4 regions of the Variovorax nitratireducens genome follow, and region 3 is predicted to be linked to each of the others. Evidence: predicted binding sites of a transcription regulator. Region 3 holds the regulator's gene; each other region holds the start of a gene.
What was found. The regulator sigma-54, encoded in region 3, starts transcription at its own class of promoters, with help from an activator protein. The targets are predictions, from matches to a motif close to TGGCANGNAANCTGCTTT.
Positions count from the first base shown of each region.

Region 1: ACSFA8_RS20895 (transglutaminase family protein) is a predicted target of sigma-54. The motif match lies at 2,047-2,064, and genes of this name have one in related genera.
Region 2: glnA (type I glutamate--ammonia ligase) is a predicted target of sigma-54. The motif match lies at 2,104-2,121, and genes of this name have one in related genera.
Region 4: ACSFA8_RS06045 (TorF family putative porin) is a predicted target of sigma-54. The motif match lies at 1,822-1,839, and genes of this name have one in related genera.

Region 1 covers NZ_JBPJZO010000010.1:64,199-68,408, forward strand. Annotated here, with positions in the region: gene ACSFA8_RS20890 (DNA internalization-related competence protein ComEC/Rec2) at 1-1,939, opposite strand, end outside; gene ACSFA8_RS20895 (transglutaminase family protein) at 2,119-4,210, shown strand, end outside.
Region 2 covers NZ_JBPJZO010000001.1:801,938-806,147, reverse strand. Annotated here, with positions in the region: gene ACSFA8_RS03730 (hypothetical protein) at 1-490, opposite strand, end outside; gene glnA (type I glutamate--ammonia ligase) at 645-2,060, opposite strand; gene ACSFA8_RS03720 (competence/damage-inducible protein A) at 2,205-3,005, opposite strand; gene ACSFA8_RS03715 (EI24 domain-containing protein) at 3,002-3,874, opposite strand; gene ACSFA8_RS03710 (sterol desaturase family protein) at 3,899-4,210, opposite strand, start outside.
Region 3 covers NZ_JBPJZO010000002.1:735,453-739,662, reverse strand. Annotated here, with positions in the region: gene ACSFA8_RS08790 (hybrid sensor histidine kinase/response regulator) at 1-1,024, shown strand, start outside; gene rpoN (RNA polymerase factor sigma-54) at 1,167-2,750, opposite strand; gene lptB (LPS export ABC transporter ATP-binding protein) at 2,762-3,532, opposite strand; gene lptA (lipopolysaccharide transport periplasmic protein LptA) at 3,604-4,210, opposite strand, start outside.
Region 4 covers NZ_JBPJZO010000002.1:153,342-157,551, reverse strand. Annotated here, with positions in the region: gene ACSFA8_RS06055 (HU family DNA-binding protein) at 1-24, opposite strand, end outside; gene ACSFA8_RS06050 (YifB family Mg chelatase-like AAA ATPase) at 126-1,670, opposite strand; gene ACSFA8_RS06045 (TorF family putative porin) at 1,885-2,748, shown strand; gene glnK (P-II family nitrogen regulator) at 2,815-3,153, shown strand; gene ACSFA8_RS06035 (ammonium transporter) at 3,186-4,210, shown strand, end outside.

The DNA of each region.
Region 1 (4,210 bases), on a different contig from region 3:
GCTGCGAAGGCCGCAGCGCCTGCAACGGATGGGAGGGCTCGATCGAGCTGCGCAACCGGGCCTGCGGCTGCATGGCCAGCACCGCTGGGGCGCCGCCGGTGTGGTCGGCGTCGCGGTGGCTCAGCACCAGCGTATCGAGCCGCTCGTCGAGCGCCCGCAGCAACGGAACGAGGACGCGGTGGCCGGCGTCGCTTTCAAGGCTGTACTGCGGGCCGCTGTCGTAGAGCAGGCTGTGGCCCGCGGTGCGCACCAGCACCGCGTTGCCCTGCCCGATATCGGCTGCCAGCAACCCGAACTCGCCGGCAGGCGGCCGCGCGGGCTGCCACAGCAGCACCGGCAACAACAGCGGCAACCCAAGCGCGCGCACCGAAGGCGGCAGACGCATCGCCAGCAACACCCCACCGGCGACACCGCACAGGGCCAGCCAGCCTGGCGGCGCACCGCTCGATACGGTGGCGAAAGGCCAGCCCGCAAGCCATTGCAGCAGCAGCGCCAGCGCCTGCACGGCCCAGGCCGCCGCATGCCACAGCGACGGCACCAGCACGCCGAGCATGGCCAGCGGCGTCACTACCAGCGTCACCCACGGAATCGCAACTGCGTTGGCCGCGAGCCCGACCAGCGAGACCTGCTGGAACAGCAAAAGACCCAGCGGCGCCAGTGCCAGCGTGACCACCCATTGCTCCCGAAACATATGAAGCAATCGGGCTGTGGCACCTGTCCTGCCCTCGCGGGACGCGCCTGAATCCGTCGCAAACAGCACGCCGACCGCGACGAAGCTGAGCCAGAAGCCGGCCTGCATCAGCGCCCAGGGGTCGAGTGCCACCACCACCGCGCAGGCGGCCAGCCAGAGGTTGGGCAGGGGCCAGCGCCGCCCCGTCAACCGAAGCAGGGCGACCGTGGCCAGCATGCACACGGTGCGCTGCGACGGCACGCCCCAGCCGCTGAAGACCGCGTAGAGCGTGGCCAGCAGCACCCCGCCCACCAGCGCCGCATGCGGTGCCGGCCACCACAACATGCAACGTGCACTGCGTCGCCAGAGCACGCCCACGAACGCCGCCGCAAGCCAGGCGAACATGGTGATGTGGAGCCCCGAGATGCTCATCAGATGCGCCACGCCAGTGGCCCGGAAGATGTCCCAATCGGCCCGATCGATCGCGCTCTGGTCGCCCGTCACCAGCGCGGCGATCACGCCCGCAAGGCGACGGTCGGCGACGCGCGCGAACACCGCGTCCCGCACCGCTTCGCGGGCCCGCTCGACCGGGTGTTGCCAGGTGCCGCCCATGCGCTCGGGCGCCACATCGCGCGCACCAGTGCGCACATAGCCGGTGGCCTGCACACCCTGCTCCCACATCCACAGCTCCTGGTCGAAGCCGTGTGGATTGAAATTGCCATGCGGCGCCTTGAGCCGCACGGTCATGCGCCAGCGCTCTCCGGCGTGCAGGGCGGCCGGCGGGCGCGGCGTTTCAGGCGGCTTGTCGAGTTGCGTCGCGGACGGCGCCGGGCGACCCCAGAGCCCGGTGTTTTCCGCGTACCAGCCCAGTGAAATCGTGGCTGGCCAGCGCCGCAGTTCGCGGGGTTCGGCACCCTGCGCCTGCCCGGCCCAGCGGGCCGACTCGACCTCGAGCCGGAAGCGCAGCGCACCTTCACCGCGTTGCGGCATCTGGGCGACCACGCCGAGCACCTGCAAGTCGCGCCCTTCCAGCGCCGGGTCGAGCGCACCCTCCGCATAGACCGCGGCACGCGCACCCGCCAGCGCGAAGCCCATCAGCGCGCCCAGCATCAGCGCCAAGGGCCAGTTCGCGCGGCCGACTCGCTGGCGGTGCTGCCCAAGCAGCCACAGGCCCGATAGCGACACAGCCCCTGCGCAGGCATACACAGCGACCGGCCAGAGCGCCGGCTGCTGCAGTTGCAAGCCGGCGCCAAGCACCGAGCCGGCCATCGCCACGAAGGCCCAGGCCCGGCGCGCGGCAATGCTGGTGTCATTGCCGGCGCTCACGATCGGAGTCTCCCTCGCACGATGCCCATCCTCCCTGTTGACGCGCTGCGTGGCGCGTTAATTGCTTTGCTGGTGGGCTAGTATGCGTGTGTCACCGCGCCCTTTCACGACACCTCCAAAACATGTCCATTCACGCCGCGCTCCATCACGTTACCCACTACAAGTACGACCGCCCCGTGCAGCTGGGCCCGCAAGTCGTCCGCCTGCGCCCTGCGCCGCATTGCCGCAGCAACGTCATCTCGTATTCGCTGCAGGTCGAGCCCGCGGGCCATTTCGTCAACTGGATGCAGGATCCGTTCGCCAACTACCAGGCGCGGCTGGTATTCCCTGAAAAAGCCACCGAATTCAAGGTTACGGTCGACCTCGTGGTCGAGATGGCGGTCTACAACCCCTTCGACTTTTTCCTCGAACCTCAGGCCGAGAACTTCCCCTTCGAGTACACCGAATCGCAGGCCGATGAATTGGCGCCCTACCTCGTCACCGAGACGCCGACCCCGCTGTTGCAGGCCTACATCGACAAGGTGGATCGCAAGGCGCAGCGCACCATCGACTTTCTGGTGGGCATCAACCAGCAGGTGCAAAAGGACGTCAACTACCTGATCCGCATGGAGCCGGGCGTGCAGACGCCGGAAGAGACGCTCACCAACGGTAGCGGCTCCTGCCGCGACTCGGGCTGGTTGCTGGTGCAGTTGCTGCGCCATTGCGGCCTGGCGGCGCGCTTCGTCTCGGGCTACCTGATCCAGCTCACACCCGACGTGAAGGCCCTCGACGGCCCGAGCGGCACCACGGTCGACTTCACCGACCTCCATGCCTGGTGCGAAGTGTTCCTGCCGGGCGCCGGATGGGTCGGCCTCGACGCCACCTCGGGCCTGCTGGCCGGCGAAGGCCACATCCCGCTCGCCTGCACGCCGACACCCTCGAGCGCCGCGCCGATTGAAGGCGTGGTGGACGACGCCGAGGTCGAGTTCGCCCACGAAATGAAGGTGTCGCGCATCTACGAATCGCCGCGCGTCACCAAGCCCTACACCGAAGAGCAGTGGGCCGAAGTGCTGGCCCTCGGCGAAGCGGTCGACAAGCGCCTCAAGGCCGGCGACGTGCGCCTCACGATGGGCGGCGAGCCGACCTATGTGGCCACCAGCGACCGCGATGCGGCCGAATGGAACACCGATGCGCTCGGCCCCACGAAGCGCGGCTACGCCACCGAACTCGTGCAGAAGCTGCGCGCCGAATACGGCGATGGCGGCTTCCTGCATTTCGGTCAGGGCAAGTGGTATCCCGGTGAGCAATTGCCGCGTTGGGCGCTCTCGATCTTCTGGCGCGCCGACGGGCAAAGGCTGTGGCACGACCCCGAACTGTTCGCCGACGAGCGCCATCCCACGCACTACACGAGCGAAGACGCACGCCGCTTCACCACCGTGCTGGCCCACAAGCTCGGCCTGACCGAGCGCTACATCCAGCCCGGCTACGAAGACATCTACTACTACCTCTGGCGCGAACGCCGCCTGCCGGTCAACGTCGACCCGTTCGAATCCAATCTCGATGACGAGCTCGAACGCGTGCGCTTGCGCCGCGTTTTCACGCAGAAGCTCGATGCGGTGATCGGCTACATGCTGCCGATCGAGCCGGCCAGCGCCGAGGGCGATGCGCCCGCCCTCGAAGGCCCAGGCTGGAAAACCGGCCCCTGGTTCCTGCGCGACGACCGCCTGTTCCTTATTCCGGGCGATTCGCCGATGGGCTATCGCCTGCCGCTCGATTCGCAGCCCTGGGCCAACAAGAGCGACTACCCCTACCTCATCGACCGCGACCCGAGCGCGCCGCGCGACGTGCTGCCGAGCGCAGCCGTCTATCGGGCCCGCTACACCGGCATGGCGACGGCACCGGCCGCCAGCGGATTCGGCGATGGCACGGGTGGCGCCAACGGCGCGACCGGCGACCTCGGCGAAGTGCCCTACGCCTTCGGCACGCCGCCGGTGCTGGCCAGCCAGTTGCGCATGCAGGGCGCGGGCGGCCCCGCCGCGGTCGACACCAACAAGCACCCCGCCACGCGCCAGCCGCTGCGCGGCGAGTCGGCGCATTGGGTTACCCGCACCGCGCTCTGCGTCGAGGTGCGCGACCCGCGCCGGGCCAACGGCCCGGCCGCCGAAAAGCTCGGCAGTGCCTCGGGTGTGCTCTATGTGTTCATGCCACCGCTCAAGCGCCTCGAGGACTACCTCG
Region 2 (4,210 bases), on a different contig from region 3:
GCCGGCCGATTTCGCGGCGAATGCCGGCGATGTCGCTTTCATTGCGCGCGATCTCGGCTTTCATTTCGGCCACGCGATCCAGGTACTTCTGGTAGTTGCGGCCTTCGCTGCCCTGCTTCTCCGGCTCGCCGTTGTTGAAATCCTTGAGCAGTTCGGCCTGGCGCGCTTCGGCCTTCTTGAGTTCGGACTGCAGCACCGAGCGGGCTTCGCCGTCCCGGGCGCGTTGGTCGACCCCCTCCACGCGCGGACTGCCCGGGGGCGCCTTGACCGCCGCGCCGCCTCCGCCGCTGGAAGGCGCCGTCGCGGCACGTGCCGAGCCCTGAACCACCGTGACGTTGCCGCCTTCCATGATCTTGCAGCCGCGCTTCTGCGCGTCGGTCGCGTTGTTGGTGTATTCGTTGCCGCAGCGCCAGACGCGCTCCTGCGCGAACGCCGGTGCGACGGCCAGCAGGGCCATTGGCAGCAAAAGAAAGGAAACGACAGTCTTCATGGTCTTGGAGGAAGTGCGCGGCAAAGTGCCATTTTCCTGCAATTCGATGCCGATGCCAGTCGCATGTTCCCGCCCAAAGAAAAAGGACGGCGCCAGGCCGTCCTTATTTGACGCGACGGGCCCTTTCAAGGGGCTGCCGCAGTCTCGCGCAACATTACAGCGAGTAGTACATGTCGAACTCGACCGGATGGGTCGCCATGCGAAAGCGCGTGACTTCCTGCATCTTGAGGTCGATGTAGGCGTCGATATACGAATCGGTGAACACGCCGCCCTTGGTCAGGAATGCACGATCCTTGTCGAGGTATTCCAGCGCCTGGTCGAGGCTGTGGCACACGGTCGGGATCAGCGCGTCTTCTTCCGGCGGCAGGTGGTACAGATCCTTGCTGGCGGCTTCGCCCGGATCGATCTTGTTCTCGACGCCGTCGAGGCCGGCCATCAGAAGCGCGGCGAAACCGAGGTACGGGTTCATCAGCGGATCGGGGAAGCGCGCCTCGACGCGGCGGCCCTTCGGGTTGGCCACGAACGGGATGCGGATCGAAGCCGAGCGGTTCTTGGCCGAGTAGGCCAGCTTCACCGGGGCTTCGAAGCCGGGCACCAGGCGCTTGTAGCTGTTGGTGCCGGGGTTCGTGATGGCGTTCAGCGCGCGGGCGTGCTTGATGATGCCGCCGATGTAGTGCAGCGCGAATTCCGAGAGGCCCGCATAGCCGTCACCGGCAAACAGGTTCTTGCCGTCCTTCCAGACCGACTGGTGCACGTGCATGCCGGAGCCGTTGTCGCCAACGATGGGCTTGGGCATGAAGGTGGCGGTCTTGCCGTAGGCATGGGCCACGTTGTGGATCACGTACTTCTGCAGCTGAACCCAGTCGGCGCGCTGGATCAGCGTGCTGAAACGGGTGCCCAGTTCCATCTGGCCGGCGTTCGCCACTTCATGGTGATGCACTTCGACCGGGATGCCGAGCGATTCGAGCACCAGGCACATTTCCGAGCGCATGTCCTGGAAGCTGTCGACCGGGGGCACCGGGAAGTAGCCGCCCTTGACGGCCGGGCGATGGCCGGTGTTGCCGTGTTCGTATTCCTTGTCGGTGTTCCACGAAGCTTCTTCGGAATCGATCTTCACGAAGCAGCCCGACATGTCGTTCTTCCAGCGCACGCTGTCGAACACGAAGAATTCGGGTTCCGGTCCGAAATAGGCGGTATCGCCCAGGCCCGAGGCTTTCATGTAGGCCTCGGCGCGCTTGGCCAGCGAACGCGGGTCGCGCTCATAGGCCTTGCCGTCCGACGGATCGATCACGTCGCAGGTCAGGATCAGCGTCGTTTCTTCGAAGAACGGGTCGATGTTTGCGGTGTTCGGGTCGGGCATGAGTTGCATGTCCGAAGCTTCAATGCCCTTCCAGCCAGCGATCGAGGAGCCGTCGAAGGCGTGACCGTCGGTGAACTTGCTTTCGTCGAAAGCGGAAACCGGCACGGTGACGTGCTGTTCCTTGCCACGGGTGTCAGTGAAACGGAAATCGACGAACTTGACCTCGCTTTCTTTCACGAGTTTGAGTACGTCGGCGACGGTCTTTGCCATCAAATTCTCCTTGTGGATGGTGGTTAGGAATGCGGGGGAAGCGAATGCAGTTTCTATGCCATTGCCAGGGTGCTGCGCACAGGCTTTAGCCCCCGCTCACAACCCAGAATGAACCAGTATTTACTCATTTTGGTGCATGGTAGTTCATCGCACCATTTCGGGGCCAAGTCGCGCATCGTAGCCGTGCAGGCCCTCGATCAGTTGCGTGTACGCGGCGTGGAGCCCCTCTGCAGGGCCCTTGACGCCCAGTTCGATGTGACGGCCATGCTCGGGATGATCCACGCTCGGGAGGCTGAACACCTTGACGCCGGGATGGGTGCGTTCGACGGCCTCCATCAGCGGCGTCAGCGTAGCCTCCATCGCGCCGTAGACGATCACCGACTTCTCGGCGCTCTGGCCGTGCGCAAACAGGTCGGTGTAGCGCGTGTCGAGTACCGCTTCGATCATCGGCCAGGCCATGACCGGGAAGCCAGGTACGAAGTGCACGTCACCCACGCTGAAGCCGGGAATCTTGTTGTAAGGGTTGCGGATGATCGTGGCGCCCTGCGGGAACACGCCCATGTTGAGGCGGTGGACGTTGTCAGGGCGATCGGCCTCGTAGGGCACCCCCTGCTCGCGCGCCGTGTCCTGCATGCGCTCGCGGATCAGCAACTCCGCTTCGGGGTGCAACGCCAGCGGTACACCGAGCGCCGCGGCGGCGCACTGCCGCGTGTGGTCGTCGGGCGTGGCACCGATGCCACCGGTCGAGAACACGATGTCGCCGGAGTCGAACGCGCGCTTGAGCGCAGCCGTGATGCGCGCGGGCTCGTCGCCCACGTACTCGGCCCAATCGAGCGACAGACCGCGCGCGGCGAGCATCTCGATGACCTTGGGCATGTGCTTGTCGAGCCGCTTGCCGGAGAGGATTTCGTCGCCCACGATGAGCATGCCGATCGCGCGTTTCATGGAGAACTCCATAGTGTTTCGACGGTGCGATCAGCCTCGAGCGCAGGCGTCGGATCGGCGGTCGCGAGCGCGGCGCGCTGCGCCCGCAACTGTGCCAGCGCGTCAAGACAATAGTGTGCAAACCAGAGGGCCGAGAACGCAAACACCAGCGTGTAGATCCAGATCGCAAGCGGAACGAGCACGAAGAACGCCGCGGCGAACAACAGGCCGGAGGCCCAGACGATGCTCGGCGCCGCGCCGAGGTAGCCGCACAGCACGCCGATTCCGAGCAACGGCAACCGGTGCGCGCGCAGCAGTGCGGCGCGCTCTTCAGGGCTGGCATGTTCGGCCAGCGCGTCGAAGCTCATCACGCGGTAGGTGAGCCAGCCCCAGATCAGCGGCGGCAGGATCAGCACCAGCGGTGGAATCAGCCACAGTGGCATCGAGACCACCAGCGCGACCAGCGCCAGCAGCGTGAGTCCCAGCGAGCGGGCCACGCTGCCGATAAAGGAAGCGCCCTTCTTCTGTTCCAGCGCCGGAAAGCGGCGCTCGCCGACCAGCCGCGTGAGCGCCGGCGCCATGAGGCCGGCCACGATCACCAGCGACACCACGACCAGCAGCGGCGTCGCCGCGATCACCACCACCAGCGGGGCGAGCATTGCTGTCACGTCGCCGGAGAACAGGCGGCCGATCCAGCCCCAGAAGCTGGAAAGCAGCGGCCAGGCGTCGAGCGCCTCCCGGGTCCAAGCCACCGTCGACGCCCAGAAGAAGTAACCGAACAGCGCCGCCAGCGCCAGCATGAGCCCGAGCGGCAGCAGCGACAGCAGCATCACGCGCGGTCGCAGGCAATAAGCCACCGCGCGCCAGAAGGAATCGAGAAGGAGGCGCATCGCTGCCGAGGATACGCTACGAATTCAGCGGCCCAGCATGCGCTGGAGCCCGGTCCACTGCTGGGCCCAGAAGCCGCGCCCGTAGTCGCGCACGCGGCCGGCGGCATCGGGCTCGACCTGATCGCGGATGCCGGTGGCGTCATACCGGTTCTCGAAGTTGCCGGTGCGAAACAGCATGTCCCACCACGGCAACAGCACGCCGAAGTTATGGCCGCCCAGCGTACGGGGGCCGGCCGACTCATGGCCCAGCCCGATGCTGTGGTGCAGCCGGTGGAAGCGCGGACTGATCCAGAGCCGCTCGCCGATGGCGCCGAACGACAGCCGAAGATTGGCATG
Region 3 (4,210 bases):
CCAGCAACTCGACGGCGGTGCGCCCACGGCGCTGGTGCAGCAGACCGTGGCCGCGCTCTCGCAGGCGCAACAGGCGCTGGAGGGGCTGACCAACCAGCTGCTCGAAATCGGCCGCATCGAAGCCGCCGCCGATCCGCTGCACCCCACGCCGGTGGCGCTGGCGCCTCTGCTGCAGAGCTTCGCGCGCCAGTCGAGCCGCGTGCGGGTCCGCTGCCCGGCTGATGCGCTGGCCTGGACGGACGCCGTGGCGCTGCGCCGCATCCTCGGCAACCTGGTCGACAACGCGCTCAAGTTCGCGCCCCAGGGCCGCGTGCTGCTGGCGGTGCGACGGCGCCGTGCCGGGGCGGCCTGGCGCGTGGAAGTGCGCGACGCCGGCATCGGCATCGCGCCCGAGGCGCAGCAACGCGTGTTCGGCGACTTCGAGCAGGTGGGCAATGTGGAGCGCAACCTGCGGCGCGGACATGGGCTGGGGCTGGCTATCGTGCGCCGGCTGGCCGAGCGCCTGGGCTTCGTCATCACGCTGCGCTCGGTGCCGGGCCGCGGCGCCGTGTTCGGCTTCGAGCTCGAAGCCGCGCCGGCCGACCTGGTGCTGCCCGAGGCGGTTGACGACGCCGTGCCCGTGCCGGCCGACCCGCAACCGCTGCGCCCCGGCATCGCGGTGCTGGTGGTGGAAGACAACACGGTGGTGGCCGACAGCATCGCCGCGCTGCTGCGCCACTGGCAGGCCGAGCCGCGCATCTACACGAGCGCGGCCGAGGCGCTGGCACTGGCCGACCTGCCCGCGATCGACGTGGCGCTCTGCGACATCCGCCTGCCCGGCGAACTCGACGGCGTGGCGCTGGCCGAACTGCTGCATGAACAGCGCCCCGACCTGACGATCGCGCTGGTATCGGCCGACATCGAGCCGGTCACCCAGCGGCTCGCGCAGCAGCGCGGCTGGCATGCGCTGCGCAAGCCCGTGCGGGCGGCGGATTTGCGCGCCGTGCTGGTAGCGGCAGCAGGCCAAGGTTTGCTGCGCCCCTGACTTTGTCGGGCGTCCTTCGTGGGGTGCCTTCGTGGGGGCGCCCTTCGTGGGGTGCCGCGGAACCGGCTCCGCCGGGCCGCTGGCGCCGCCCCCGGCAGGGGGTTGGCGAAGCGACACGAAGTGCGCGCAGCCTGGGGGCGAGCTACAGCGCTTTGCGCAGGTTGGCCGGCGCGATGCGCAGCGCCTCGCGGTACTTGGCGACCGTGCGGCGGGCGCATTCGATCCCCTGCTCCTTGAGCATGTCGGAGATCTGGCTGTCGGACAGCGGCTTCTTGATGTTCTCGGAGGTCACGAACTGCTTGATCAGCGCGCGCACCGCGGTGCTCGAGGCATTGCCGCCGGTCTCGGTGCCGAGCGCGGAGCCGAAGAAATACTTGAGTTCGACCGTGCCGTAGGGCGTGGCCATGTACTTGGCCGTGGTCACGCGGCTGATGGTGGACTCGTGCAGGCCCAGCTCGTCGGCGATCTCGCGCAGCACCAGCGGCCGCATGGCGAGTTCGCCATGCACGAAGAAGTTCTTCTGCCGCTCGACGATGGCGTTGCTCACGCGCAGGATGGTGTCGAAGCGCTGCTGGATGTTCTTGATGAACCAGCGCGCCTCCTGCAGCCGCTGCGACAGCGCCTGGCTGCCCTCGCCCTTGTGCGCCTTGAGCGCACCGGCGTAGATGTCGTGCACACGCAGGCGCGGCATCACGTCGGGGTTGAGCATGACGCGGAATTTGAGGCTGGCGCCGCGGCCGGTGCGCGTGACGATCACGTCGGGCACCACCACGTTGCGCTCGACGTCGACGAAGCGGCGGCCCGGCTTGGGCTCGAGCCGCGCGATCAGCTGCATCGCGCCGCGCACCAACTCTTCGCTGCTGCGCGTGAGCGTGGCCAGACGCTTGAAGTCCCGCCGCGCGAGCAATTCCATCGGCAGCTTGCAGATCGCGATCGCGATCTTGCGCACCTGCAGTTCGTTCTCGCTCTCGTCGGGGCGCGCCAGCGCCTTCACCTGGATCGCGAGGCATTCGCCGAGATCGCGTGCGCCGACGCCGACCGGCTCCAGGCTCTGCAGCAGGCCCAGCGCCATCTGGAAGTGATGCACGAGGTCGTCGAACTGGTCGTTGTCGGCGCCGGCCAGGCCAGAGGCGAGCGCGGGCAGCGAATCTTCGAGGTAGCCGTCGTCGTTGAGCGATTCGATCAGGAAGCGCAGCGCCGCGCGATCGGTGTCGTTCAGCCGCAGGCTGAGGGCCTGGCGGTGCAGGAACGACTGCAGCGATTCCTGGCTGCGCGCCAGTTCGGTCGCATCGGCGCGCTCGTCGTTGCCGAGGTTGTTGGCGCGGGCCGGCGCGTCGCCGCCCCACTCGCTGTCGTCCGGCACCATGTCGACCGTGCCGTCGCCGCCCCAGTCGGGCTCGCTGTCGGCAAGGCTTTCCGTGGGCGCATCGGCGGCTGCGGCTTCAGAGTCGCTGGCGGTCGAAGTGCCCGCTCCGTCGGTGTTTCCGGCGATGGAACCGGTGGCGAATTCATCGTCGCGCGGCGCCGGGGCATCGGCTGTATCGAGCCCGAATTCCTCGCGGGCGGCCTCTTCCGCCGTGCGTTCCAGAAACGGGTTGTCGTCGAGCATCTGCTCGACCTCCTGGCTCAGTTCGAGCGTGGAGAGCTGCAGCAGGCGGATCGACTGCTGGAGTTGGGGCGTCAGCGCCAGATGCTGCGAGACGCGCAGCGACAGGCCTTGCTTCATTGCCGCAGGCCCTACATCCGGAAGTGTTCGCCCAGGTACACGCGCCGTACCTCGGCGTTGTCGACAATCTCCGAGGGCGTGCCTTGTGCCAGCACCTGCCCGTCGCTGATGATGAAAGCGTGGTCGCAGATGCCCAGCGTTTCGCGCACGTTGTGGTCGGTGATCAGCACGCCGATGCCGCGCTCTTTCAGGAAGTTGATGATTCGCTGGATCTCGATCACCGCGATCGGGTCGATCCCCGCGAAGGGTTCGTCCAGCAGGATGAAGCGTGGCTGCGTGGCCAGCGCCCGTGCGATTTCGACGCGGCGGCGCTCGCCGCCCGAAAGCGAGAGTGCGGGCGAATCGCGCAGATGGTCGACGCGCAGGTCGGTCAGCAGCTCGGTCAACCGCTCTTCGGTGCGGGCCTTGGTGAGGGGCGCCGGCTTGCCGCTGGCGTCGGGCTCGAACTGCAGCTCGAGCACGGCGCGCACGTTCTGCTCCACGGTGAGCTTGCGGAAGATCGACGCCTCCTGCGGCAGGTAGCTCAGGCCCATGCGGGCGCGGCGGTGGATCGGCATGTGCGCGATCGGCTCGCCGTCGATGGTGATCTCGCCGGCGTCGGCGCGCACCAGGCCCACGATCATGTAGAACGAAGTGGTCTTGCCGGCGCCGTTGGGGCCCAGCAAGCCGACCACTTCGCCCTTCTGCACGTCGAGCGACACGTTCTTGACCACCATGCGGCTGCCGTACGTCTTCTGCAACCCGCGCGCTTCGAGCCGGCTGCCGGTCGTGGCCAGTGGCACGGCCGTGGCGCGGCTGCTGCCGCCTTCGAACGAGGGCTCGCCGCTGCGGTCGATCGTCGCCGTAAGGTCGCTCACTTGCGCGGTTCCCCGTCGAGCGTGGTGGACGGACGCAGACCGGTGCCCGGCGCCGGGGTCGGCGCGGGCGCCGCCGCCTTGCCGCCCGGGGTGCCAGGGGCGGCGGTGCGCGGCGTCAGCACGGCGCGCACACGGTTGCCCTGCTGGCCGGTTGCCACGGCGGTCTCCGGCGGCAGGGTCGAGCCGTTCACGGTGAAGGTGTCGTTGCTCTGGTCGTACACGATCAGCGGGCCGCTGCTCTCGTCGTTGACCTTGGCGCCGATCAGCCGGCGCATCACGGCATGGCCAATGAACTTGACGTTGTCGGCGCGGCTGTCGTATTCGATGCGGTCGGATTCGCCCTCGATCCACTCGTCGCCACCCGGCACGTCGCGTCGCTGCTTGTAATAGGCGAGCTTGCCCGGCGCGGCCGTGACCACGCCGTACTGGTAGCCCTCGGGATCCTGACGCACGTCGATGCGCGCGCCGCGGATGATGATGGTGCCCTTGGTCACCACTACCGCGCCGGTGAACACGCTGGTTTGCTTCAGGTCGTCGTAGCGCATCGCGTCCGACTCGATGTTCATCGGTTTGGTGCGGTCAGCCTTTTCGGCGTGAACGGCC
Region 4 (4,210 bases), 580 kb from region 3:
TTCGACGAGTTCGATGCGGTTCACTGAGAGATTTCCTTGGACTAGAGATCAGGCACTTGCCTGTTGCAACGCTGCCAGCAAGCGCTGACAGCGAGGGGCGGCAGTTTAGCCCGCAGCGCGCCGGGTCAAGCAGCACCGCGCAATGCACGCCGGTACTGCACCGCTTCGGCCACATGCGCCGTCTGCACCTGCGTGGCGCCGGCCAGGTCGGCAATGGTGCGCGCGACCTTGAGCGTGCGGTGCGTCGAGCGGGCGCTCCAGCCGAGTTTGGTGGCGGCGGTTTGCATGAAGCGCAGGCCCGCATCGTCCAGCGCGGCGTGGGTGTCGATTTCCTGTCCCTGCAGCGCCTGGTTCGGCTTGCCCTGGCGCGTAGCCGCGCACTCGCGCGCCGCCTCGACCCGGGCGCGGATGCCGGCGGTCGCTTCGCCCGGCTGCGCCGTCAGCAACTCTTGCGCAGACACGGCCGGCACTTCGATGTGAAGGTCGATGCGATCCAGCAACGGGCCGCTGAGCTTGCCCTGGTAGCGCGAAATCTGGTCGGGCGTGCAGCGGCAGGCCTTCAGCGCCGAGCCCGAAAAACCGCAGGGGCACGGGTTCATCGCGGCAATGAGCTGGAAGCGCGCCGGGAACTCGGCGCGCCTGGCGGCCCGCGCGATCGTGATCGTGCCGGTCTCCAGCGGCTCGCGCAGCGCCTCCAGCGCGGCCCGCGGAAACTCGGGCAGCTCGTCGAGGAACAGCACGCCATGGTGCGCCAGCGAGATTTCGCCGGGGCGCGGCGGCGAGCCACCGCCCACCAGCGCGATCGCACTCGCGGTGTGGTGCGGCGCCGCGAGCGGCCGGCGCATCCAGCGTTCGACTGCGAAGCGGCCGCCAAGGCTCGACACCGCTGCGCTCTCCAGCGCCTCTTGGACCGTCATGGCCGGCAACAGGCCCGCGAACCGCTGCGCCAGCATCGACTTGCCGGAGCCTGGCGGGCCGACCATCAGAAGGCTGTGCGAACCTGCCGCAGCGATCTCCAGCGCGCGCTTGGCGCCGGCATGGCCCTTCACGTCGGACAGCTCCGGATAATTCTCGAGGTGAGTGCCGGCTTCGGCTGAAACCCTTGTCCATCCATCATCACCGGGCGCTGGCTCCGGAAGATCGGTGGCGCCTGCCGGCAGAAACTGGCGCACTACATCGAGCAGATGACGGGCGCCGTAGATCTGCGAGTCCGGCACCAGGGCGGCTTCCCGGGCGCTGTCGGTCGGCAGCACGAGCCGGGTCGCAATGCCCCGGCTGTGCAGTGCCAGCGCCATGGCGAGTGCGCCGCGCACCGGCCGCAGCTGGCCAGAGAGCGACAACTCGCCGGCAAATTCGTAGCCGGCCAGCCGCGCCGCGTCGATCTGGCCGCTGGCGGCAAGGATGCCGAGTGCGATCGGCAGATCGAAGCGGCCAGAATCCTTGGGCAGATCGGCCGGTGCCAGATTGACTGTGATCCGCTTGTTGTTCGGAAACTCGAGGCCGGCGTTCTGGATCGCGCAGCGCACCCGTTCACGCGCCTCTTTCACTTCGACATCCGCCAGGCCGACCAGCGTGAAACTGGGCAGGCCGTTGGCCAGATGCACCTCGACCGTGACGCTGGCCGCTTCCAGGCCGAGCAAGGCACGGCTCTGCACCAAAGATAAACTCATTTTTCTCTCCCTTCACCAAGATGGTGCGTCCATCTTTGGTGCAATCTTGCTTTCTTTCCTGTCTACTCGCCCCCATGCCGAAACATTGGATGACGAATCGGTTGTTTGCAAGGGAACTCGTGTTGCGCCGCGGCATCGCCGCTACCCACTTTGGCACGCTCCCTGCTTTGAACGGGTTCCACCCTCAATCCACACCCTCCCAGGAGTTCCCCCGATGATGCACCGTAAAACCGCCAAGGCTTTGGTCGCGCTGGCCGCAGCACTGACCGCGTCGAGCGCAGTCTTGGCCCAAACGACGCCGGCAGCGGACCCGGCGCCCGCGTCGCCGTTGACGGCCAACATCTCGCTGACCACCAACTACAAGTTCCGTGGCCAGGATCAGGATCAGATCGGCAAGAACGACTACTACAAGACGCGCGCCGTCAAGCCCGCGATCCAGGGCGGTTTCGACTACGCGCACGAGAGCGGCTTCTACGTCGGCAACTGGAACTCCAGCGTCAACTGGCTCCAGGGCAACAGCATCGAGAGCGACATCTACGGCGGTTACAAGTTCAAGGGCGGCCCGATCGACTGGGACGTGGGCGTGCTGACCTACATCTACCCGGGCAACAGCCTGGGCAACACCACCGAAATCTACGGCGCAGGTACCTATACCAACGAAGTCATCGGCGCCTTCACGCTGAAGTACTCGCACACCGTGTCGAAGGACTACTTCGGCTTTGCCGGCACCAAGAACGGTTCGGGCCTGAAGGGCCGCGGCACCGGCTACTTGAACCTTGCCTACAGCAAGGAAATCGTTCCGAAGCTCACGCTGAAGGCGGCGGTCGGCTACACGCGCATGTCGAGCGACATCCGCAGCCTGGGCTACAAGAGCTATGTCGACTACAACGTGGGCGCCAGCTACGACTTCGGTGGCGGCCTGTCGCTTTCGGGCGCGGTCGTGGGCGCCAACAAGAAGAGCTCCTACCTGCTGACCAGCAACCCCGGCATCGAAATCCCGGACTTCGGTACCTTCGGCGCCCAGCAGCAATCCATCAACAAGGCCCGCTTCATCGTCACCCTGACCAAGACGCTCTGACGCGGCACAGCCAGGCGCGGCCTGCGTGCCGCGCCCATCCCTTTATTCCTCAGGAGTCATAAAACCATGAAGCTGGTCACAGCCATCATCAAACCCTTCAAGCTCGACGAGGTGCGCGAGGCGCTCTCGGCGATCGGTGTGCAAGGCATCACCGTGACCGAAGTCAAGGGCTTCGGCCGACAGAAGGGCCATACCGAGCTCTACCGTGGCGCAGAGTACGTGGTCGACTTCCTGCCGAAGGTCAAGATCGAAGCGGCTGTGTCCGACGAACTGGTTGAGCGCGTGATCGAGGCGGTCGAGGGCGCAGCCCGCACCGGCAAGATCGGCGACGGCAAGATTTTTGTCTACAACCTCGAGCAGGTCGTTCGCATCCGCACCGGCGAAACCGGCCGCGAAGCCCTCTGATCAGGTACTTCAAGGCACGAAAGAACACCGAAATGAAAAAACTGCTCGTCTCCCTCGCGCTCGGCCTGAGCGTTCTCACCGCTGGCGTCACCGGCTTTGCCCAGACGCCTCCGGCCGCGGAAGCTTCGGCCCCCGCTGCCGCGGCAGCCCCGGCCGCCGCACCCGCACCGGCCGCGCCCGCCGCCGCAGCAGCGCCCGCGGCAGCTGCCGCCGCGCCCGCCGCAGCACCTGCTGCTGCACCGGCCCCGTCCTTCAACAAGGGCGACACCAGCTGGATGATGCTGTCGACGCTGCTGGTCATCATGATGACCATCCCGGGCCTCGCACTGTTCTACGGCGGCCTGGTCCGCAGCAAGAACATGCTGTCGGTGCTCATGCAGGTCATGGTCACCTTCTCGATGATCGTGGTGCTGTGGCTCATATACGGCTACAGCCTGGCGTTCACCGAGGGCAACTCCTTCATCGGCGGGTTCGACCGGCTGTTCATGAAGGGCATCTTCGACCCGGCCACCGGCGTGTTCGCCCCAGCCGCGACCTTCAGCAAGGGTGTCTACATCCCCGAGTTGCTGTTCGCCGCCTTCCAGGCCACGTTCGCCGGCATCACCTGCTGCCTGATCGTCGGTGCCTTCGCCGAGCGAGCCAAGTTCTCGGCGGTGCTGCTGTTCATGGTGATCTGGTTCACCTTCAGCTATGCGCCGATCGCGCACATGGTCTGGTTCTGGATGGGCCCGGATGCCTACACCGCCGCTGGCGTGGTCGACGAGATGAACGGCAAGGCCGGCCTGCTCTGGCAGTGGGGCGCGCTCGACTTCGCAGGCGGCACCGTGGTGCACATCAATGCGGCCGTTGCCGGCCTGGTCGGTGCCTATGTGATCGGCAAGCGCGTCGGTTACGGCAAGGAAGCCTTCACGCCGCATTCGCTGACGCTGACCATGGTCGGTGCCTCGCTGCTGTGGGTGGGCTGGTTCGGCTTCAACGCCGGTTCGGCCCTCGAAGCCGGCACCAGCGCCGTGCTCGCGTTCATGAACACCTTCTCGGCCACCGCCGCTGCCGTGCT